Regions from separate parts of the Micromonospora eburnea genome, predicted to be linked through region 2. Evidence: riboswitches for the same ligand, from Rfam matches in the RefSeq annotation. Region 2 holds a riboswitch; each other region holds the start of a gene.
The links. Region 2 has a riboswitch for cyclic di-AMP ahead of GA0070604_RS00180 (C40 family peptidase). Riboswitches for the same ligand answer to the same signal wherever they lie in the genome.
Positions count from the first base shown of each region.

Region 1: another riboswitch for cyclic di-AMP. It lies ahead of GA0070604_RS24075 (coiled-coil domain-containing protein); the one in region 2 lies ahead of GA0070604_RS00180 (C40 family peptidase).
Region 3: another riboswitch for cyclic di-AMP. It lies ahead of GA0070604_RS02335 (coiled-coil domain-containing protein); the one in region 2 lies ahead of GA0070604_RS00180 (C40 family peptidase).
Region 4: another riboswitch for cyclic di-AMP. It lies ahead of GA0070604_RS08635 (C39 family peptidase); the one in region 2 lies ahead of GA0070604_RS00180 (C40 family peptidase).

Region 1 is NZ_FMHY01000002.1:5,576,369-5,582,142, reverse strand. It holds gene GA0070604_RS24080 (hypothetical protein) at 1-440, opposite strand, end outside; gene GA0070604_RS24075 (coiled-coil domain-containing protein) at 531-1,592, opposite strand; cyclic di-AMP (ydaO/yuaA leader) riboswitch at 1,599-1,730, opposite strand; gene GA0070604_RS24070 (cation diffusion facilitator family transporter) at 1,863-2,777, opposite strand; gene GA0070604_RS24065 (HelD family protein) at 2,894-5,011, opposite strand; partial or broken gene GA0070604_RS24060 (alpha/beta fold hydrolase) at 5,254-5,774, opposite strand, start outside.
Region 2 is NZ_FMHY01000002.1:7,291-13,064, reverse strand. It holds gene GA0070604_RS00195 (zinc metalloprotease) at 1-220, shown strand, start outside; gene GA0070604_RS00190 (pyridoxamine 5'-phosphate oxidase family protein) at 287-835, opposite strand; gene dcd (dCTP deaminase) at 914-1,492, shown strand; gene GA0070604_RS00180 (C40 family peptidase) at 1,565-2,599, opposite strand; cyclic di-AMP (ydaO/yuaA leader) riboswitch at 2,613-2,750, opposite strand; gene GA0070604_RS00175 (N-acetylmuramoyl-L-alanine amidase) at 2,988-5,024, shown strand; gene GA0070604_RS00170 (C40 family peptidase) at 5,107-5,774, opposite strand, start outside.
Region 3 is NZ_FMHY01000002.1:441,769-447,542, reverse strand. It holds gene GA0070604_RS02355 (metal-sensitive transcriptional regulator) at 118-417, shown strand; gene GA0070604_RS02350 (DUF305 domain-containing protein) at 567-1,190, opposite strand; gene GA0070604_RS02345 (DUF6153 family protein) at 1,278-1,715, opposite strand; gene GA0070604_RS02340 (YibE/F family protein) at 1,901-3,232, shown strand; cyclic di-AMP (ydaO/yuaA leader) riboswitch at 3,372-3,502, shown strand; gene GA0070604_RS02335 (coiled-coil domain-containing protein) at 3,507-4,526, shown strand; gene GA0070604_RS02330 (carbonic anhydrase) at 4,549-5,181, opposite strand; gene GA0070604_RS02325 (helix-turn-helix transcriptional regulator) at 5,383-5,718, shown strand.
Region 4 is NZ_FMHY01000002.1:1,813,969-1,819,742, reverse strand. It holds partial or broken gene GA0070604_RS08650 (D-ribitol-5-phosphate cytidylyltransferase) at 1-12, shown strand, start outside; gene GA0070604_RS08645 (CDP-glycerol glycerophosphotransferase family protein) at 170-1,885, shown strand; gene GA0070604_RS08640 (alpha/beta fold hydrolase) at 1,993-2,760, opposite strand; gene GA0070604_RS08635 (C39 family peptidase) at 2,868-3,731, opposite strand; cyclic di-AMP (ydaO/yuaA leader) riboswitch at 3,939-4,083, opposite strand; gene GA0070604_RS08630 (hypothetical protein) at 4,373-5,146, opposite strand; gene GA0070604_RS08625 (hypothetical protein) at 5,300-5,774, opposite strand, start outside.

The DNA of each region.
Region 1 (5,774 bases), 5.6 Mb from region 2:
TTGTAGGTGGACAGCACGGTCATGACGATCAACAGGGTGGTGGAGACCGTCGGCGGGATGATCAGGTCCAGCCGGTCCCGGGTGGTGAGGTCCGTCCCCAGTTCGGCGATCCGGCGCACCGTCGGGGCGAGCAGCAGCAGCACCAACCCCAGCATCGCCGTGGTGATCGCGAACTTCACCAGCACCCAGCGCCAGCGCAGCAGGCCCCACGGGGTGAGCAGCGCGCTGGCCAGCCCGACCAGCCAGACCAGCACGCTCAGCGGGGCGAAGAGCCAGGTGACCAGCAGGCCCGCGGCCGGGTAGACCACCTCGGCGTCGGCCCCGCGCAGTCCGGCCACCCCCAGCGCGAGCAGCACCAGGTCGGCGCCGAGCCAGCTGAGCGAGGTGACCAGGTGCAGGGTGAGCAGGGCCTTGCGTCCGGTGGGAGAGAGTCGGCTCATGCCCTCGATGCTCGACCGTCGCCGCCCCGCTGTCGTGACCCGTACGACGACATCCGCCGTACGTCCCCGGGCGTAGCCGGCCCGGGGTGGTCAGTACACCGACAGGTGCACGTGGTTGGTGTGGTCACTGGACGGGTCGCCGTTGCCGCCGCTGTACGCCTTCCACCCGCTGCTGGGCAGCCAGATCTGCTTGTACCAGATCACGTAGAGCACGGCGAGCGGGTCGGCGTTGCGGATGAAGTACGCGGCCAGGTTGTTGCCGTACGTCTTGTCGCCGCCGGTGGCCACCCCGCCGAAGCCGTCCTTCTGGGCGGCGAAGTCGCAGGCGCGGCCCTTGGGGTGTTCGCCGGAGCCGCTGGGCCGGTAGCAGGAGACGTACCGGGTGAACCCGGCGGCCTTGGCCTGCTGGAGCGCGTGCAGGGTACGCGGGGTGATGCAGCCGTTGGCCGGGGTCGGGTCGTTGACGCTGCACGACTCCGCCGGCCAGGAACCGTCGGCGTTGCGCGGGGCCGGGGTGGCGTTGGCGCGGGACGTGCCCTGCACGCTGCCGCCACTGGCGGTGGTGGTGGCGGCCCGTTTGTTGGCCACCTCGAGCGCGCGTTCCGCCTGTTCCTTGCGCTTGGCCATCACCGTGACCTGCCGGCGCTGCTCCTGGATCTCGCCGGTCAACGCCGCCTGGGTACGGGTGGCCTGGTCCCGGGTGTCGATCAGGTCGCGCAGCGCGCGGTCCTCCTGCGCGGCGACCTGTTGCAGGGTGGCGGCGCGGTCCATGAAGCTCTGCGGGCTGCCGCTGTTGAGCAGCGCCCCGGCGGTGCCGAGTCGCCCGGCCCGGTACGCGACCGCGGCGATCTCGCCGACCTTGGCGTCGCGTACGCCCAGCTCCGCGTTGATCGTCTTGAGTTGGGCGGTGAGCTGCTGCTGCCGCTTCACCGAGCGGTTCAACGCCGCCCGCGCGTCCAGCCAGCCCTTGCTCGCCGCGTCGAGCTGGGCGCGTAGCGCCGCGGTGCCGCCCTCGTCGTCGCCGGGCGCGGCGGCGAGCAGCCCGGTCGGGGCGGCCGAGGCGGGGGAGACCGGCGCGGTCGCGACGCCGAGGGCGAGCGCCGCGACGAGCAGGGCCGCCAACCGGGCGGCCGTCCGTCGTGCAGATGGCATTCCAGCTGTCCTTCCGTCAACCGCCGACCGGGTTAGCTGACGGGTTCGGGACGGAAGATCCCTACCGCTGACGCGGATGCACCCCAGGAAGGTGGTTCCCCGGCTCGCCGAGCTGCGGCGATTAGGCGACGGCCACCACCGGCGACGTGCTGTGCCGCCTGCGGAGACCGCGACTGAGCCTACCGGCCGGGACCCGCCGGACGAGGGCTGGGAATCGGATTAAAGCCGGCATGAATGCACAATAGCCACTTGGATTTAAGTTTGCCCTAATTACCACTCCGCCGGTCCACACGTTCCGGCCGACGCTCCGGGTTCGATCTGCAACGTGGCGTGATCGATCCGGAAGTCCTCGTGCAGCGCGGCCCGGGCCGCGGCGAGCACCTCGCTCACCTCGGCGTCGGGGGCCGTGGTCAGGTGCGCCGACGCCACGTCCATGCCGGAGGTGAGCGTCCAGACGTGCAGGTCGTGCACCTCGGCGACGCCGGGCACCGCGGCCAGCCGGTCGTGCACCGCGGTCACCTGGAGGTGTTCCGGCGCGACCTGCACCAGGATGCGGACCGCCGCCCGGCCGAGCCGCCAGGTCCGCGGCAGGATGAACAGGCCGATCGCGACGGCGACCAGCGGGTCGGCCCACCACCAGTCGGTGAACGTGATGACCAGCGCGGCGGCGATCACGCCGAGCGAGCCCAGCAGGTCGCCGAGCACCTCCAGGTACGCCCCGCGCAGGTTGATGCTCTCCTGCGCGCCGGCCCGCAGCAGCGCGAACGCGACGAGGTTGGCGAGCAGGCCGAGCACCGCCACGGCCAGCATCGGCCCGGCGAGCACCTCCGGCGGTTCGCCGAACCGGCGTACGGCCTCGACGAGCACGTAGGCGGCGACCGCGCCGAGCAGGACCGCGTTGGCGAGCGCGGCCAGCACCTCCAGCCGGTAGAGCCCGAAGGTGCGCTGCGGATCGGTGTTGGCGCGTCGGGTGGCGGTGATCGCGGCGAGCGCCATGCCGATGCCGAGCACGTCGGTGAACATGTGCCCGGCATCCGAGAGCAGGGCCAGCGAGCCGGTGGCGAACGCGGTCACCGCCTCGACCACCATCAGGGCGCTGAGCAGCCCGAACGCGGCCCAGAGTCGACCCCGGTGGCGGTGCGCGGCGTTGGTGATCCCGCCGCTGTGGTCATGACCTGCGCCCACGCCCACACCCTTTCGTCCCGCACCTCGCTCGCGCCTAATCTATGCTCACATCGCTATGTATGCAAGTGAACGCCTGAGGTGGGCCAGCTCAGGGTCCGCCGCGATCGCAGGCGCCGTCAGCGCGCCGGGTCGAGGGTGGTGAGGCGCTGGGTGGCCCGGGACAGCGCCACGTAGAGCGTCCGTACGCCCGACCCGGGATCGGCCCGGATCTCGCTCGGCGCCACCAGCACCACCCCGTCGTACTCCATGCCCTTGGCCTGAAGGCTGGTCACCACCTGGAGCCGGCCGCCGCCCAGGTCGCCCAGCCAGCCGGCGACCTCGTCCCGGCGCGGCACCGGCGTGATCACGCCGACCGTCCCCTCGACCTCGGCCAGCAGCGTCTCGGTCGCCGCGACGGTCGCGGCGGGCAGCTCGGCGGCGGGCACGGTCCGCTCGACCGGCGGCACCCCGGTGGAGCGCACCGCGGTCGGCAGCGCCAGGTCCGGGTAGCGTCGGCGGATCTCCGCCGCCGCCACCGCGAAGATCTCGGCCGAGTTGCGATAGTTGGTGGTCAGCTCGTACCGGTGCCGGCGCCGCCGCCCCAGCGCCTGGTCGCGGGCCCGGGTCAGCTCCTCCGGATCGCCCGTCCAGGCCGTCTGCGCCGGGTCGCCCACCACCGTCCAGGAGGCCAGCCGGCCGCGCCGGCCGATCATGCGCCACTGCATCGGCGAGACGTCCTGCGCCTCGTCGACCACCACGTGGGCGTAGTCGCGGTAGTCCTCCGGCCGCTCCCGGGCGGCGGCCCGGGCCGCCCGCTGCCGGTCCGCGAACGTGCTCAGCTCCCGGACGCCCCCGGCGAGCCGGAACGGATCGCGCTTCGGCCTCGCCCGCTGCACCGGCTTGCCGAGCAGCGCGTCCAGCTCGTCCAGCAGGGCGATGTCGGCGATGGTCAGCCCCTCGACGTCCAGCGTCCGGTACGCCTCGGTCAGCAGCCGGATCTCGTTGGCCGCGAGCACGCCGCCCGCGTACCGGCGCAGCCGCTCGGGGCGGGCCAGCCAACCGAGCACATGCCGCGGGTGCAACCGGGGCCACCACGCCTTGAGGAACTCCCGGAACTCCGGCCGGTCGATGATCTCGTCCTCGAACACGGGCTGCTCCGGCAGCCGGCCGATCCGCAACCCACGGGCCTGCGCGTACAGGGCGGCGAGGACGGCGTCGAAGCCGACCCGGCGCACCTCGTTGCGGCGCGCGCCGCGCGGCAGGGCCCGGTCCCGGATCGCGTCCAGCTCGGCCCGGCCCAGCCGGAGCAGCTCGCCCCGGTAGAGCAGGCGCAGCTCGGTGGGGGAGTCCGGCGCGGCGTCCCGGACCGCGCGTTCCAGCACCCGGCGCATCCGCAGCGACCCCTTCACCGCCGCCACCTCCGGCGGGTCGGTCCGGGTCGACGACATGCCCGGGAAGAGCGAGCCGAGCGAGTGCAGGGTGGCGGTCTCCTCGCCGAGCGAGGGCAGCACCGAGGCGATGTACTCGACGAACACGCCGGACGGGCCGACCACCAGGATGCCGCCGCCGGCGTACCGGGCGCGGTCGGAGTAGAGCAGGTACGCGGCCCGGTGCAGCGCCACCGCCGTCTTGCCGGTGCCCGGACCGCCGGAGACGATCGTGACCCCCGAGCCGGGGGAGCGGATCGCCTCGTCCTGCTCCCGCTGGATGGTGGCGACGATGTCCCGCATGCCCCGCCCGGTGGCCCGGGACAGCGTGGCCAGCAGCGCCCCGTCGCCGACCACCGCCAGGTCCGGCGGTGCCGCCTCCGGGTCCAGCAGGTCGTCCTCGATCCGGGTGACCCGCTCCGCTGACGACTGGATGGTGCGCCGGCGTACCACGCCCATCGGGTCGGCCGGGGTGGCCCGGTAGAAGGCGGCGGCGGCCGGCGCCCGCCAGTCGACCACCAGCGTCTCGGCGTCCTCCCCGCGTACGCCGAGCCGGCCCACATGCAGCACCTGCCCGGTACGCAGGTCGAGCCGGCCGAAAACCAGCCCCTCATGCTCGGCGTCCAGCACGTGCCGGCGCTGCGCGGCGTGGAAGACCATCGCGTCCCGCTCCACCAGCGCGCCGAAGTTGCCGACCCGGGCCAGCCGGTAGCCCTCCCGCTCGGCCTCGGCGGCCGACCGGCGCAGCTCCGCCAGGCGGGCGTACACCCGGTCGAGATGTCGCTGTTCGACGGCGATCTCCCGGTCCAGGGTGGTTTCGTCGCTCAAGTCGGGGGCTCCTGTGATCACGCGGCGGGTACGGCGGGCTGAATGAGGGTACGGGCCCGCCGCCGAGGCCCTTGTCGCGGCCATGCCGGCACCCGGGGCCCACCGGTGCCGGTTGCCCGTTATCCGGGTGTTTCCACCCCTTGTCCGGCTGTTCCGCTCGCCGTCACCGGCCGGGCCAGCGAAGGGTCCGGCCCGACCGGGGCGGTGAGCTCGTCGGGCCCGACCGATGCGGTGAGCCCGCCCGGCCCGGTCAGAGCCCGGTGGAGCACCGTGGCGAGGGCTCGGTTCACCTCGTCCGGGCGCTCCATCATGAGCATGTGGCCGGCGCCCGGGCAGACGGTCAGCTCGACGCTGGGCAGCGCCGTCGCGATCGAGCGGGCGCACGGCGGCGGGGTGAGCCGGTCCCGGTCGCCGACCAGCGCGGCGGCCGGCAGGTGGCCGAGCGCGGCCAGGGTGTCCAGCCGGTGCTGGACGCCGATCGAGGCGCGGAACCCGCCGATCGAACGGAGCGAGGCGTGCGCCACCGCGGAGGTGACCAGCCGGATGTCGGCCGGGTCGCACCGCTCGCCGAAGAGCAGCCAGCGGATGCTCGGCCGCAGGGCGCGCAGCAGCGCGTGCGGGGGACGCCACGAGCCGCAGCGGGCCAGCACCCCGGCGCCGGTGGTCTCGGCGAGCCGGATCAACCGGGCGATCCGGGGCGAGAGCCCGTAGGCAGTGTGGGTGTGCCCCTCGGCGGTGGTCGACACGAGGACCAGCCCGGCGA
Region 2 (5,774 bases):
CCAGGGCGGCTGCTCCGGCCAGGGTGACCAGGTCAGCGACACCCCCGCCGAGGCGTCGCCGGCCTACCAGTGCCCGACCGGGCGGGACACCTGCACCGCGCCCGGCGCGGACCCGATCCACAACTTCATGGACTACACCTACGACTCGTGCATGTCCGAGTTCACCCCCGGGCAGGCCAGCCGGATGCTGACCGCGTGGAACGCCTACCGCGCGGCGTAGCAGCCACAGCACGGCAAACGGTGCCGGCCCCGTCCGACGACGGGGCCGGCACCGGCTGTTGCGGGCTCAGGCGGCCGGGCGGCGGGTGTCGAACCCGTGGCGGCCACGCCGGACCTCGGGCGACGCGACGTCGGAATGCCGCGTCGGGTCGGTCGCCCGCGGATCGAGCCAGACCCGCACCTGCGGCCGACCCGCGCCAAGCTGGGTCGCCTGGTCACGCCGGGTCAGCATCGCCACGTCGACGGTGAACTCGAACAGCCACCAGTCGACCTGTGACGCGGCCCGGCCGTGCGCGGCCACCCGGGCCACGGTGGCCGGGTCGGTCACCGGGCGGGCCCGGCCGGCGACGTACGCCTCGTCGTCGCGGTCCTCGGGCGGGAACGAGTGCAGTGCGTAGCGGCCGTCGCGTTCGAGGTCGCGGCGCTTGGGCGACTCGATCACGAAGCAGTAGAGCCCCTCGTCGGTGATGACCGGGGAGACCGGGTGGACCCGGGGACCGCCGTCGGCCCGGACCGTGGCGAGGTAGCCGAAGCCCGGCCCGTACTGCTGCAGGAGAAGGCGGATCTCGTCGGCGAGTCGGGGCTCGTCGGCGGCGAATTCGGACCAGGAAGCCATGCGGACATTCTATCGAACACGTGTACGAGTACGCAGTCCGACACGCAGGTCACCCGTACCGGTCGCTATGGTGTTCCGATGCTGCTCTCCGACCGCGACCTGACCTCCGAGATCGAGGCGGGCACGCTCGCGCTGGAGCCCTTCGAGCCCGCGCTGGTGCAGCCGTCCAGCATCGACGTACGCCTCGATCGGCTCTTCCGGGTCTTCAACAACCACCTCTACACCCACATCGATCCGGCCGTGCAGCAGGACGACCTGACCTCGATGGTGGAGGTGCCCGAGGGCGAGCCGTTCGTACTGCACCCGGGCGAGTTCGTGCTCGCCTCCACGCTTGAGGTGATCTCGCTCGGCGACCAGCTCGCCGGGCGGCTGGAGGGCAAGTCGAGCCTCGGCCGGCTCGGTCTGCTCACCCACTCGACCGCCGGTTTCATCGACCCGGGCTTCTCCGGGCACGTCACGCTGGAGCTCTCCAACGTGGCGAACCTGCCGATCACTCTCTGGCCGGGCATGAAGATCGGCCAGCTCTGCATCTTCCGGCTCTCGTCGCCGGCCGAGCACCCGTACGGCTCGGCGGTCTACGGCTCGCGCTACCAGGGGCAGCGCGGGCCCACGCCGAGCCGGTCGTGGCAGAACTGGCGCACCTGGCCGACCCGCTGACCGCATCAACCGGGTGTTAACAGGGGCCCCTTCCTCTACCTCAGGCGTTAAGAAGGGGCCCCTCCTTTCACATCAGCCGGGGCGGCCGTAGCTGTTGATCTGGCCGTCCTCGACGCGCTTCATCGTGATCGGCTTGCCCGACTGGGAGGCGTGCACCACCCAGCCACCGCCGACGTACATCGCGACGTGGTGCAGGTCGCCGTAGTAGAAGACCAGGTCGCCGGGGCGTAGCTGGTCGCGGCTCACCCGCTTGGTGACGTCGTGCTGTTGCCGGGCGTTGTGCGGCAGTGAGACGCCCGCCTTGGCCCAGGCCGCCATGGTCAGGCCGGAGCAGTCGTAGTGGTCCGGGCCGGCGGCGCCCCAGACGTAGATCTTGCCGATCTGGGCACAGGCGAACTTGACCGCGACCCCGGCGGGGCCACCCGGGTAGCCGGCGGGGCAGGGCGCCGGGCGTAGCGGGCCACCGCCGCCGTTGCCGTACACCTTGAGCCGCAACTTCTGCAGCCGGGCGATCTCGGCGTCGATCTGCTTCTTCCTGGCCGCGAGCTGAGCCTCGGTGCGGGCCAGTTGGGCGACCATGTCGTCCAGCGGCTTCTTCTTCGCGGCCAACTGGTCGCGCAGTTCGGCCACGGCCTGCACCTGCTGCTGCTGGCGGTGCGCGAAGCGGTCGAGCAACTCGAGGCTGTCGACGATCTCGCCGGGCGACCGGCTGCCCAGCAGCGCGTTGACCGTGGAGATGTTGTTGCCCTTGTACGCGTCGGCGGCGAGCCCGCCGACCTGTCCGAGGGCCTCGTCGACCCGAGCCTGCAAGGGCGCGATCTGCTTGGCCAGCGCGGCGGCCTGCTTGCGCTTGGCGGCAAGCTCCTCGCGGGTGGCGTTGACCTGCTCGATGATCGGTTCGAGCTTGTTCCAGTCCTCGTCGATCTGGCGCTCGATCTCGGCGACCGACGGTTCGGCGTGCACCGCCGTGGGGCCGCCGGTCAGCACGACGGCGGCGCCGACCAGGGCGGCGAGGGCGGTGGTGAAGCGGGACCAGCGGATACGCGGCGCAGCCGTCGACCGGCCGAACGACCGGACCGACGGTCGCCGCGGGGCATGGTGTGCCACCGGGCTCCGTACTCCTTCTTTCCTGGACCGCCTACCGGGTTAGCTGACGGGTTCGGGCGGGAAGGGAGCCGCCCTACCGCACCACGGCGCGGATTCACCCCAGGTACCTGGGTCCCCGGCTCGCCCGGAGGCGACTCGGCGGTGTCCGACCGCCACCACCCGGGCTGGGCGGTGAACCTACCGGTCGACGACTGACCAGAGTAGAGATCGTCGTTATCAATCCGCAACCCACGACGCCGTGACACTCCGTATCCGAATTCGCGGCCACGACCGGCGGTGCGTGAAGGTTTCTTACGGGAGACACCGTTTCCTGGAAAGGTATTGACCAGGAGCCATGCGCGGAGCGAGGGTGAGGACGCAGTGACCCCCATCCCGATCTGGAGGTTCGATGCACCTCTCAGCCCTACCGTCGCGCAGACGGATACTGCTGGCCGCCGCCGTAGCGGCGGCCACCGCTCTCGCGACCAGCGGTCCCACCGCGGCGGCGCCCCTCACCGGCGCGACCACCGACAACCCGGACCGCCAACAGCAGTACGCCGCCGCGGCGGCGGAGTACGGTGTGCCGCAGAGCGTCCTGTTGGGCGTCTCCTACCTGGAGTCCCGCTGGGACACCCACCCGGGCCAGCCGAGCACCAGCGGCGGCTACGGCCCGATGCACCTGACCGACGCCGCCCAGGTCGCCTCGACGCCCTCCAGCGCCCACGTGGACGAGGACGAGGACCCGCGCGGCGACGACTCCCGGCCGCTCGCGCTCGACCCGGCGACCGCGGCCCGGCCGAGCGGTGACGTGCTGCCGCAGGCCTCGCTACAGACCCTCGACGCCGCCGCCGAGCTCACCGGCGAGTCGAAGGAGACGCTGCGCAGCGACGCCGTCGCCAACATCCGGGGCGGCGCGGCGCTGCTCGCCTCGTACCAGGAGGAGCTGGGTGGGCCGGTCGGCGCCGGCAGCGACCCGGCGGCCTGGTACGGCGCGGTGGCCCGGTATTCCGGCGCGGACACCGAGGACGCCGCGGCGGCCTTCGCCGACGAGGTGTACGACCAGATCAGCCAGGGCGCCAGCCGGACCACCGACGACGGCCAGCAGGTGACCCTCGCCGCCGCGGCGGTGACGCCGGACCAGTCCGGGCTGCACAAGCTCGGGCTGCGCCGCGCCGAGCGGCCGGACGGCCTGGAGTGCCCGGTCCGCCTCGCCTGCGAGTGGATCCCCGCGCCCTACGAGCAGTACGGCCCCGGCTCCGGCGACTACGGCAACCACGACCTCGCCGACCGGCCGGCCCAGCAAAAGATCGAGTACATCATCATCCACGACACCGAGGGCTACTTCGGCCCCAGCGTGCGGCTGGTCCAGGACAAGACCTACCTGGGTTGGCACTACACGCTGCGCTCGGTGGACGGCTACGTCGCCCAGCACATCAAGGCGAAGAACGTGGGCTGGCACGCCGGCAACTGGTACGTCAACGCCAAGTCCATCGGCATCGAGCACGAGGGCTTCGCCGGCCATGGCACCTGGTACACCGAGGCGATGTACCGCACCTCGGCCAAGCTGGTCCGGCACCTGGCGCTGCGCTTCCAGATCCCGCTGGACCGGCAGCACATCCTGGGCCACGACAACGTGCCCGGCATTCTCCCCGGGAACGTGGCCGGGATGCACTGGGACCCGGGTCCGTACTGGGACTGGTCGCACTACTTCGACCTGATGAAGGCGCCGTTCAAGGGCACCGGGACCCCGCACACCGGCCTGGTCACCATCGACCCGGACTACGCCAGCAACCAGCCCGCCTTCACCGGCTGCAACCGGCAGCCGCCGGGCGTCCCGAGTCCGCTGCCGCCGATCCAGCCCTGCCCGCTGCGCGGCTCCTCCTCGGTCATCCTGCGCACCGCGCCGAGCATCGACGCGCCGCTGGTCAACGACCGGGGGCTGCAGCCGAACGGCGCGCCGAACACCATGTACATCTCCGACCACGGCGCCCGTGCCTCGGCCGGTCAGACGTACGCCCTCGCCGGTGTTCAGGGCGACTGGACGGCGATCTGGTACCTCGGCCAGAAGGCGTGGTTCCACAACCCGGCCTCGGCACCGACGGCGAAGTGGGCGAACGGCTTCGTGGTGACCCCCAAGCCGGGCAAGGCCACCATCCCGGTGTACGGGCGCGCCTACCCGGAGCAGGCGGCGTACCCGTCGACCATCCCGTACCAGGCCATCGCCCCGCTGCAGTACACCTTCCCGGCGGGCCAGCGGTACGCGGTCGGCGGCGTTCTGCCGGGCGAGTACTACCGGGCCGTCTCGTTCGACGGCTCGGCGCCGGATGACCGGACGGTCGTCCGGGGCGAGAACCAGTACGTGCAGGTACAGTTCGGCCACCGGATCATGTACGTGAACCTCGACGACGTGCTGATCCAGCCGGGGGCGGTCGGCGCGCCCCGGTAACGGCAACCCGAACGAGGCGAAGGCCCCCCGTCCGGGTGGACGGGGGGCCTTCGTGCTGGTCGGAGCCGGCGGAAGCCGGCGGTCAGTAGGGCCGGCGGAAGCCGGCGACCGGCATGTAGCTGATCTGGGTCACCTGGACCGGCTTGCCGGTCCGTGGCGCGTGCACCATCAGCCCGTCGCCGAGATAGAGCCCGACATGGTGCAGGTCGCTGTAGAAGAAGACCAGGTCACCGGGGCGAGCCTCGCTGCGGCTCACCGCCTTGCCCTCCTTCCACTGCGCGCCGGTGAAGTGGGTCAGGGAGATGCCCGCCGCCTTGTAGGCGTACTGGGTGAGGCCGGAACAGTCGAACGCGTTCGGGCCGGTGGCACCCCACACGTACGGGTCGCCGACCTGGGCGCAGGCCGTCTTGATCGCGGTCCGCGCGGCGCTGCTCACCACGCCGTCGACGCTCGGGCAGCCGTCGACCCGGATCGACGTCTTCGGCAGCATCGCGGTCAGCCGCTTGATCTCGGCGTTGATCTCCTTCTTCTTCGCCGCCAGCTCCTGCTCCTGCTTGGTCTGGGTGGCGATCAGGGCGTCCAGCTTCTGCTTCTGCGCGTTGTACTTGTCGCGGATGGCGAGCACGCCGGCGACCTGCTTGCGCTGCTGCTGGGCCAGCCGGTCGAGGATGACGAGCTGCTCGCCGAGGGTGCCCGGCTTGGTGCTCACCAGCAGGGCGCCGATCTCCTGGGAGGGGCCCGTCATGTAGT
Region 3 (5,774 bases), 430 kb from region 2:
CCCCCTAGGGGTAATTCAACCCGAGGCGACTGCCACTCTCCCGTTACCGTTACCCGGTGGGGGTATCGGCCATGGAGAAGATAGCATACCCCCGAGGGGTACGCTATCCTGGATTTCATGACCGCACCGACGACCCCGACCCGGGGCTACACCGCCAGCAAGGACCAGCTGCTCGCGCGGCTCCGCCGCATCGAGGGCCAGGTCCGCGGCATCGAGAAGATGGTCGAGGACGACCGCTACTGCATCGACGTGCTGACCCAGATCTCCGCCATCCAGGCCGCCCTCGACAAGGTCGGCCTCGGCCTGCTCGACGGGCACGCCCGCCACTGCATGCACGAGGGCGCCGCCGAGGGCCGCGCCGACGAGATGGCCACCGAGATGATGGCCGCCGTCGGCCGGCTGATGAAGCGCGGCTGAGCCGATCCCTCCGGCCCGACGCAGCCTCGCAAGGTCGTACTCGATTCAGGAAGTAGTGGCATCGGAGCAGGTCTGACACCACTCGATCCATGGTTCTGCACGATCTTGCGAGGCGCGGCGCGGCACGGCGCGAGAACGGCGGTGGCGGGTCAGCGGCGGTCGAGCCGCTTCCGCATCGCGTCGATCTCGGCCCGCTGGGTGTCGACGATCCGCTGGGCGAGCGCCCGGGCCTCCGGGTCGGCTCCCCGGGCCAGCTCGTCCTCCGCCATCCTGATCGCGCCCTCGTGGTGGGCGATCATCATGGCCAGGAACTGCCGGTCGAAGTCGGCGCCCGAGGACGCCGTCAGCTTCGCCATGTCGGCGGCGGACATCATCCCCGGCATGCCGTGATCCATCTCCGGCATCCCGTGGCCGGCGCTCGCCGACGGGACCGGCCGGCCCCAGGCGGCGAGCCAGCCGGTCATGGTGGCGATCTCCGGTGCCTGGGCCGCCCTGATCTGCTCGGCCAACTTCTTCACCTCGGGGTCGGCGGCCCGCCCCTCGGCCAGCGCGGCCATCTCCACGGCCTGCCGGTGGTGCGGAATCATCATCTGGGCGAACATCGCGTCGGCGTCGCCGAACGAGGCCCCGGCGGAGGGCGAGCCGCTGCCCGCCGAGCCGGTGCCGGGGTGGGTGGTCGAATGATCGGTGCCGCCGCAGGCGGCTAGTGCGAGAGCCGCGACGGCGGTCGCGCCGGCCAGGGCGGTCCGGCGCACGAGGGTACGAGTGAACACGGTTGGGCCTTTCGGTGTCGGAAGGTACGCAGCGGACGGCGGACGCGGGTCACCGGTTTTCGTCCGGTCCACCCGCGCCGGGGCGTCCTATCTGCGCAGCACCGACACCGCCGCCAGGCGCAGCCCGTACGGCCGGAGCGGCGGGGCGCGCGGCCCACGGGTGGCCCGGTGCGGGCGGCCGAGGCCCGGCCCGGCGAGCCGCGACGCGGCCCGTAGCAGCACGGTGACCAGCAGCGCCACCGCGAACGCGCCGAGGACCGCCAGGCACACGCTCCATCCGGACGGGTCGCCGCCGAGGTCACGTAGCGGCAGCACGCCCGCGTGGCAGCCGTCACCCGGGCAGGTCTCGACCGCGGCCAGCGCGGCGACGGCCGGGTGGTGCCCGCTGTCGTGCCCGCCGGACCGACCGGCGGGACCATGTGCGCCGTGGCCGAGGGTGTGCATGGCGGCCAACCCGACCAGCGTGCAGAGCAGCAGCAGGAGCCGGGCCATCCGCCCGGTCATCGGCGCCGCCTTCGTACGCACGTCGACCACGCTAACCGGTGCGGCCGGGCCGGCCGCGGGGAACCCGTCGATCGGGTCGCTCCGGGCCGGCCTGGCTACCATTCCCCGCGATGACTGGCGCCGCCGCCCCCGTGCGCCTCCGCCGGCCCGGTGAACCGACCAGCCCGGCGACACGTCTCCGGCTGTGAATCGTTGGGAGTTTCGCCATGGGCGCCGACCACACCCGTCCCGCTCCGTCCGCCCCGCCCGGCGTACGACGGATCCTCGTCGCGACGGTGGTGCCGCTGTTCCTGGTCACCGTGGTCGCCGCGCTCGTGCTCTGGCCACGGGACACCCGGGAGCCGGCGGGCAGCGCGGACGTGCCGCGCTACCACGGCACGGTGACCCGGGTGGTGACCGAACCCTGCCCACCGGCACCGGAGACGCCGGAGGGCGACCCGGGGGGCTCCACCGGCCCCTGCGGTACGGTCACCGTCGCCGCCGAGCAGGGCCCGGACGCCGGACGGCAGGTCGAGGCACCCGTCCCGGCCGGCCCCGGCGCGCCCCGGGTCGAGGTGGGCGACGCGGTCGTGCTGGTCGAGTTGGCGGACCCGGCCGACCCGGCGACGAAGAGCTACCAGATCGCCGAACACCAGCGCGGCGCGCCACTGGCCTGGCTCGCCGTGCTCTTCGCCGTCGCCATCGTCGCGTTCGGCCGCTGGCGCGGGTTGGCCGCGCTGGGCGGCCTGGTGGCGAGCTTCGCCGTCCTGCTCGGTTTCGTGCTGCCCGGGATCGCCGGCGGCCAGCCGCCCCTGCTGGTGGCGATCGTCGGGTCCGCGCTGATCATGTTCGTGGTGCTCTACCTGACCCACGGGATCTCCGCGCAGACCTCGGTGGCGGTGCTCGGCACCCTGGGCAGCCTGGTGCTGACCGGCGTCCTCGGCGCCCTGGCCACCGCGGCCACCCACCTGACCGGCTTCGGCAGCGAGGACGCCACCACCCTGTCGATGTTCCAGAGCGACGTCGACCTGCACGGGTTGCTTCTGGCCGGCATCATCATCGGCTCGCTCGGTGTGCTGGACGACGTCACCGTCACCCAGGCCGCCACGGTCACCGAGCTGGCGTACGCGAACCCGGGGCTGTCCCGGATCCAGCTCTACCGGGCGGCCACCCGGGTGGGCCGCGCGCACATCGCCTCCACGGTCAACACGATCGTGCTGGCGTACGCGGGCGCTTCGCTGCCGCTGCTGCTCCTGCTCGTCGCCGACTCACGCCCGCTGAGTCAGATCCTGACCAGCGAGTTCCTGGCCCAGGAGATCGTCCGTAGCATCGTGGCCACGCTCGGCCTGATCGCCGCCGTACCGCTGACCACCGGGCTGGCCGCGGTGGTCACCGCCGCCGGCCGGCGCGCCGGGTCGGAGACCGAACCGCCGGAGCGGCCCGCCTCCCGGCCACCGGCGGAGCGGGACGACGCCCTGGCGGCGCTCGGCGGGGCGGTCGCGGGGCGGCGCGGGCCGCAGGGGAACACGGAGGACGCATGGCGAGACTCCACAGCGTGATCACGGGTTCCAAACGCGACGCCGGTCACGCAGGGCGACGACGAAATCGCACTATTGGTCGGCTTCCGGACGTAGATCGCCGCGGGGACTCTCAGGTAACGTCGCTGCCGGTCACCGCCGAAGGCGCGCAGCGGCGCCTGCGGTGCCGCCGCCCAATCGCCCGACGGCGAGCCGGGGAACCAGGTACGAGGGGTGAATCCGCGTCAGCGGTAGGGGCCACTTCCGCCCCGAACCCGGCAGCTAACCCGGTCGGCGGTCGACGGAAGGGAACACTGTGACGGCACCCCTGCGCCACTGGTTGACACCCGTGGTGGCCGTACTCGCCGCGTTCGCCATCGTCGCCGGGCCGGCCCCGGCGCTGGCCGCGCCGACCAACCCCACCCCCTCGGGGCACGAGGAGGACAACGATCCTCCGCTCATCACGGACGTCATCGACGCCACGAACCGCGCCTACCTCCAGGCCAAGGCGAAGCTGGAGAAGTCGAAGAAGCGCCAACTCCAACTGGCCATCGAGGTACGCGCCGCGCAGGCCGAACTCGACGCGCTGCGCCCACAGGTCGGCCAGGTCGCCGCGCAGTCGTACCGCACCGGCCGGATCGGTGCGGTGGCCGTGCTGCTGGAGAGCAACTCGCCCGACTCGTTCGTCCAGCGGGCCGCCGCCCTGGACGAGCTGAACCTGGTCAACGGGCAGCGGCTGGCGGCGATCAACGCGGCGAAGACCCGTGCGGAGCAGGCCAAGCTCGCGCTCGACGCCGAGGTGCGCGAGCAGGAGAAGCAGAAGAACGCGATGGCGCGGGAGAAGGTCGCGGCGGAGAAGGCGTTGGCGCTGGTCGGCGGGAAGGGCTTCACCGGCGGTCTGGTCTCGGCCACCTCGCCGGTGGCCCGGATCGGTCCCGGTCGCACCGCCGACGGCGGCTGGAAGCCCGAGTCGTGCAGCGCGGACGACCCCACCACCTCGGGCTGTATCACCCCGCGCACCCTGCACGCCTACAAGGAGGTCCGGCGGGCCGGCTTCAACCGCTTCGCCGGCTGCTACCGGCCTGGTGGGCCGTGGGAGCATCCGAAGGGTCGGGCCTGCGACTGGTCGTTGCAGAACAGCGGCTTCGCGCCCTGGCACAACAACGACACCCGGATGTACGGCAACAACCTCGCCGCCTTCCTCATCCGCAACGCCGATCGGCTGGGCATCTACTACGTGATCTGGAACCGGCAGATCTGGTTCCCGGCGACCGGTTGGAAGTCCTACAGCGGCCCCTCCAACCACACCGACCACGTCCACATGTCGCTGCTCTAGCCGTCGTACGCCGAGGGGCGCGTCAGACCACCGTCGTGGTCGGCGTGCCCGCCGGCACCTCGGCCACCGTCCGCACCTCGCCCGCGCTGAGCCGGTACGACATGCCGACCACCCCGCACCGGCCGACGGCCACCAGGTCGGCGAGCACGGCGGACCGGGCCAGCAGCGCCTCCACGGTCTGCGCGATGTGGATGTCGACGATCCCGTCCACGTCCTCGATGCCCTGCCGGGCGGCCCGGCGCAGGCTGGGCACGACGGCCTCGACCACCGCCCCCAGGTGCCCGGCCGGGGAGGTGCCGGTGGCGACCGCTTCGCGGGCGGCCTGCACCGCCCCGCAGGAGTCGTGCCCGAGCACCACGACCAGCGGTACGCCGAGCACGGTGACCGCGTACTCGACGCTGCCGAGCACCTCGGGGCCGACGGTGTGGCCGGCGGTCCGCACCACGAAGACGTCTCCGAGGCCACGGTCGAAGATGATCTCGGCAGCGAGCCGGGAGTCGGAGCAGCCGACAATCACCGCGAAGGGGTGCTGGCCGTCGGCGACCGCGGCCCGGTGGCCGGCGTCCTGGTTCGGATGCCGGGGTACGCCCGTGACGAAGCGACGGTTGCCGGCGTACAGCTCGGCGAGCGCCTGTTCGGGAGTGGTCGGCGTCACGGCAGTCACCTCGTCCTCGCGTGGAACGACCTGGTCAACCCGGTCGGCGGCGGAGACGGCCGCGGGAACCACCGTCACACCCACAGCCAAGATACGTCAAGATTTACGTGATACAGGTTTCATGTGTTGCCGAGCGCTTGACCTGACGGCAGCGGGAGCGGGCCGGGGCAGGAGCCGGGACGCCCCGCCCGGGGCCATACCATGACCATCATGGCGACGACAGCGCGCGAGAACGGGAGCGGCCGTAACTGGACCTTCCTCACCAACCACGGGCACGTGCTGCTGGCCATCGCGCGCAACCCGACCGCGCGGCTGCGGGACGTGGCCGACGAGGTGGGGGTGACCGAGCGGGCCGCCCAGGCGATCGTCGCCGACCTGGAGGCCGGTGGTTACCTGCGCCGCACCCGGGTGGGGCGGCGCAACGAATACACGATCAACCCGAGCGGCCACTTCCGGCACCCGGCGGAGGCCGACCAGCAGGTCGGCGCCCTGCTCGCCCTCTTCACCGCCGAGCCGGCCACCGGTCCCGGCGCCTGACGCCCACGCCCCGCCGCGCCCACCGGAGAGCGGGCCGGTGACGGGTGGCCGACCCA
Region 4 (5,774 bases), 1.8 Mb from region 2:
GTGCCCACCCAGCCGGACGCACACCCGGCGGACAACGGCGCCAGCCGCCCCGAGCTGGAGTTGTCGGACGACGGCTCCAGGTCGCGGCGCGGCGCCAGCCGCGCCGAGCTGGAGTCGTCGGAGCAGTTGCCGGCGGCGGCGACGCCGGGCCGGGCGGGAGGCGGTAGCGATGCGTGGTGACCTGGTCCGCAAGCTGCTCGCCCGAGTGCTGACCACCGGGCTGGCGGTGCTGGCGTTCCTCGTGGTGGCGCTCACCGGGGCGACCGGTTGGGGGCTGGCGATCGGGGTCCTCGCCCTGGCCGCCGCGGCGTGGGAACGCCGGGTGCGCCCCACCGCCGACGGTGTCGCCGAGTCGGTGCTCGTGGCCGCCGGGATCCTGGTCGGGTACGCCCGCCGGCTCGACGCCGGCTTCGACCCGGCGCTGGCCGCCACCGCGCTGGTGCTGCTCGGCCTGGTGCTGCTGGTGGGGCCGCTGCGCGACGCCGGCGCCCTGGAGATCCGCGCGGCCAACCTTCCGGTCCGCTCGTGGGCCCCGCTGGTCGCTGCCCGGCTCGGCGACGTGGTGCCGGCGCTGCTCGCCCTGGTGGCGGTGGCCGCCGGCCTCGCCCTGCCCGGCTGGGTGGCGCTGGCCGCCACCCTGCTGGTCGGCGCGGGCTGCGGCGCGGTCGGGCTCGACCTGGCGCGCCGGCGGTTCCGGCCGCCGGCCGGGGGCGGCCCGGTGGGCCGGGCGTTGCGCCGGCACCAGCCCGAGTTCGTGCTCTACTTCTCCGCCCCGCCCGGGTCGGAATACCAGGTCACCATGTGGCTGCCGTACCTGGAACGGATCGGCCGGCCGTTCCTGGTCCTGCTGCGCGAGCCGGAGTTCCTGCCCACCATCGCCGCCGCGACCCGCGCGCCGGTGGTCCTCTGCCCGACGTTGAAGGCCATGGACGAGGCGCTGGTCCCCAGCCTGCGGGCGGCCTTCTACGTCAACCACGGCGCGAAGAACAGCCACTGCATCCGCTTCTCCCACCTCACCCATGTGCAGCTGCACCACGGCGACAGCGACAAGGCGCCGAGCGCCAACCCGGTCTCGGCGATCTTCGACAAGATCTTCGTGGCCGGCCAGGCGGCGATCGACCGGTACGCCCGGGCCGGCGTGGAGATCCCCGCCGAGAAGTTCGTCGTGGTCGGCCGGCCCCAGGTGGAGGCGATCGAGGTACGCCGCGAGCCGGTCGCCGGCCTGGCGCAGCCGACCGTGCTCTACACCCCCACCTGGACGGGGCACCACGCCGACGCGAACTACTGCTCGCTGCCGGTGGCCGAGACCGTGCTCCGCCGGCTGCTGGACCGGGGCGCCACGGTGATCCTTCGGCACCACCCGTACACCGCGCAGAACCCGGCCTCGGCACGGCAGCTGGCGCGGCTCACCGAGCTGCTCGCCGCGGACAAGGCGGCGACCGGCCGGGCACACCTGTGGGGCGCGGCGGCCACCCGGGAGCTGACCCTGACCGAGTGCGTCAACCGCGCCGACGCGTTGGTCTCGGACGTCTCCGGGGTCATCTCCGACTGGCTCTACTCCGGCAAGCCGTACGCGGTCACCGACATGGGCGCCGACGGCGCGGACTTCGTCGCGCGGTTCCCCCTCGCCGCCTCGGGTTACGTGCTGCACCGGGACATGTCCAACGTGGACGAGGTGTTGACCGAGCTGCTCGACACCGACCCGAAGGCGGCGGCCCGCTGGGCCACCCGCACCCGTTACCTGGGCGACTTCCCCACCGAGTCGTACGCCGAGGCGTTCCTCGACGCCGCCCGGCGGCAGCTCGAACCGGGCTGGGCCCCGCCGGCCCCGCGCCGCGCCGACGCGGTCGCGCCGGACGGCTCGCCGCTGCCGCCCCCCGCCTGAGACACCCTCGTCTCCTGACCGCCCCGCCACCACCGGCGGGGCGGTCTTCTCGCGTGCGGAAGGTCACCGCCCGGCCGCTGACCGGCCCCGCCGGCTAGGCGACGAGGTCACGGCCGGTCGGGCGCCGCGTACGGCGCGAGCAGGTCGAGGACGGCGGCGGGGTCCTCGACGTGCGCGTTGTGGCCGAGCCCCGGCAGGGTCACCACCGGCACGCCCAGCTCCTTGAGCTGCGCGTCGGTCACCATCGGGTCCTGCTCACCGCGGGCCAGCAGCACCGGCACGTCGGTCGCGGCGAGCAGGGCGGGCAGCCGCGGCTCCCCCACCGCGAACGCGGCCGGGTCCATGGCCAGCCGCCAGCGGCCGTCCTCCTGGCGCAGCCCGGCGTCCACCACCGGATGGTCGGGGGCGAAGAGCCCGGCCAACCCGGCGACCCGCAGGTAGCGGCGGGCCGCCTCGTCCCGGCTGGCGAACCAGGTCACCGGCCGCTGGGCCAGCTCGCGGGCCTTGTCCAGCTCGCCCGGGGACCAGGCGACCTTGATGCCGAGCCCGATCACCGCGTCGACCGGCAGCCGACGCGTCCGCGCGGCGAGCGCCAACGCCACCACCCCGCCGAGCGAGTGCCCGAGCACGACCAGCCGGTCGTGGGGGCCGAGCCGGTCGGCGACCGGGCCGAGCCCCGCCACCACCCGCTCCCCGAGGGCCTCGAAGGAGTACGCCGACAGCGGCGGCGACCAGCCGTGACCGGCCAGGTCGGGGGCCAGCCAGCGCCCCGCCCACCGGTGCTCCAGCAGCGGCGCCCAGGGCAGCCACACCTCGCCGGTGGCGCCCAGGCCGTGCAGCAGCAGTAGCTGGCGCCTACCCGTCTCGTCGGCCATACGGCGCAGTGTCGCATCGGACCGGCCAACCGCGAAAGACACCGCGCAGACAAGGTCGGGCACCGGCTCGCAGGAGCCGGTGCCCGATGGGGGGGGGAGGGATGCGATCAGGCCGAGTAGCCGCGGGTGGCGGCCCAGTTCGCCAGGTCGATGGTGGTGATCCAGTACGACGGGAGCGCCGGGTTCGCCGAGTCGGCGATCAGCGCCGTCCGGCCGTCGTTCTTGTAGCCGACCACGGCGATGTAGTGGCCGCCCGGGAACGAGTGCCAGCCGCCGTTGGTGTCGGTGGCGGAGCCCGCGATGTTGACCACCACGCCACGACCGTCGTTGATCGCCTTGACCAGGTCCGCCTGGAGCTGGTCCATCTGGGCCGGGGTCGCGGCCTGGCCGGGGATCATGTGGGTCCGGTACGGGTTGCCCTTGACCATCTGGTTCAGCCCGCGGGTGGTGTCCTCGGCCGAGTTGGTGCCGTTCACGCCGGCCCTCAGCGGGGCGGCCATCGCGTCCTGGGTGGTCTCGATGCCGCTGGCGCTCAACGCGTTGCGCACGGCGGCCGGACCACAGTTCCAGAAGGCGGTCTGCGCCTGGTAGTTGTAGTCGAGGATCTTGGTCGCCGGCGGCTTGGGCTTCGGCTTCGCCGTACGGGTCACGTCCGGGTCCGCCTTGGTCTTGCTCGGCGACGCCGACGCGCTCGGCGACTCGGACGGTGACGCGCTCGGCGAGTCGGACGGCGACGGGGCGGCCACGCGCGCCTCGCCGCGGCTGGCGACCTCGCCGAGCCGGGGGGCCAGCTCGGCGACGGCGGCGGTGTGTTCCTGGCCGGCGGGCGCCTCGTCGGTGCTGGCCAGCGCGGCGCTGGCACCGCCGGCGAGCACGAGAGCCGCCGCGGAGCCGGCGACGATCTGATAGGGGCGCTCGGTCGCGAGGCGCCGCAGCTGACGCTTCAGGTGGTGCTTCACGTATTCCTCCACGGAGGGCCTAAGCAGCGCACGCCGGCCCGACGCGCGGACGGGGTCACGCGCTTCGCCGGGCGGGGTGGCCGCGGGAAAGGGAAGCGCCCGGTGAGCCGGGCTGCGGGGGGCGGGTTGCCGGAAGCTCGGTCGCCGGTCAGGCGAGCGAGGGCACCGCGGCGCCGTGGAGGCGGGGGGAGGATCGGGGGGAGGTGGGCACGCGGATGGCACTCCTTCCGTGGCCGCCTACCGGGTTAGCTGACGGATTCGGGCGGGAAGTAACGCCCTACCGCGGGCCGTGGCTCGCGGATTCACCCCGGTGTTGCACTGGGTCCCCGGTTCGTGAAAGATCACGATTAAGCGGGTCGGCGCGGCGTCGCCACCTGCGATCGGAAACCGCACCGGACGCGCCGACACTACCGGTGGGTCCGCCTCGTGCCAACCGCCCCGAGCTGCTTAAACATCGGAATTACCGGCGCCGACCGGAACAGTTCGCGACTGACGTAACTCAATGGGACGAGCCGTTATACCGGAACTGTCGGGCAAGAATCGGACACCGAATGGATGATCAACCCGGAATTACGGGAGCCGATCGCCCACACTGATCCAGATGACCGTTTCCGGGCAGACAGTGACCGGGGTCACCGAGTTTTGGTAACGATTCAGCCGACCCGCGCCGGGCGGAAGCGCGCGGGCCGCCCGGCCGGCACCGCCGCACGGGCCGCCGTCACCGGCTCGGTACGGCGTACCAGGGCCGGCCCGGGGCGCAGCGCCTCGGCGGCGGCGCACGCCTCCGCGGCCAGGGCGCGGGCCGCCTCGGCGGCCAGCTCGGCATCGCGCCAGGCCCGCCGCTCCCTCTCGGCGGCAGCCCGCCAGCCGGCCCGCCGGCCGTCGCGTACGACGCGGGCCAGGACGATCTCCTGCTCGGCCGGGTGCCGGCGCGGATCCCACCCGTTGCGGTGGGCCAGGACGTCGGCGAGTTGGCGGGCCGACAGGTCGCCCCGCCAGTGCGCCGCCATCGCGGCGTGGTGCAGCCACCGCTCCCGGGCCGCGTACTCGGCCGGCGTGCGAAGGGTCCGCGGCTCGGGCAGCACGGCGGCACCGGCGAGACGCCGGGCGGCCGCCTCGGCCTCGTCGTACGCCCGCCAGGCCCGGTCGGCCGCCGCCTGGGCGGTCTGCCACTGCTCGCGGCGCCGGCGAGCGGTCTGCGCGGCCCCGGCGGCGGCCACCGCCACCTCGTCGGCGTACCGGCGCAGGTCGGCACGGCGGACCGCCTCCTCGGCGGCCGGATCGGGGGCGGCCTCCGCCGCAACGTCCCGCTCCGGCCGGGCGACCAGCACGGCCAGCAGGCCCAGCGCGAACACGAGCAGGACCGACCAGATGGCGGCGGCCACGGGAACATTGCTGAGGAAGTGGTAGAGAAGGGTCTGCCGCATGGTCGGGCACCTCACAGGAACGACGTGACGGAGAGGTCCGCACGGGCCCGCGGGCGGGGCGCGACCGGAAACGGGCGCCGCCGGGCCGCCGTCGGGCGGGTGCGGGGTGAGGTTCGGTCGGTACGGCGAGGGCGGGCCGCGGCCCGCGGATCGTCAGCGGGCGGGCGGGGCCCGGGAGCCGACGGTCGCCGGGACCAGCCCGACCAGGACACTCTGCCGGTCGACCGGCACGGCCACGGCCCGACGCGGCACCACCGGATCGGGCACACCGACCGGGGCGACCTGCCGCTCGGCGCTACCGGCCCGATCAGTGGCGCGGGCCCGGTCGACGCCGCCGCCGACCCGGTCGACGGCGCCGTCGTGATCAACGCCGGCCCGATCAGCGACGCGGATCCGGTCAGCGCCGGCCCGATCAGCGACGCGGGCCTGGTCGGCGCCGGACCAGCCGGCGGCACCGGCTCGCGGCGCGAGCCGGGTCACGGAGACCGGTGCCGAGACGGCGGCACCGGTCCGGAGGGTCAGGGCCCCGGCGGGGTCCACGGCGAACCGGGGAGCGGCCTGCGCGGCCGCGGCCGGGCCGAGGGGCAACGCGGTGGCGCCGAGCGAGCAGGCGACCAACACGGCCAGG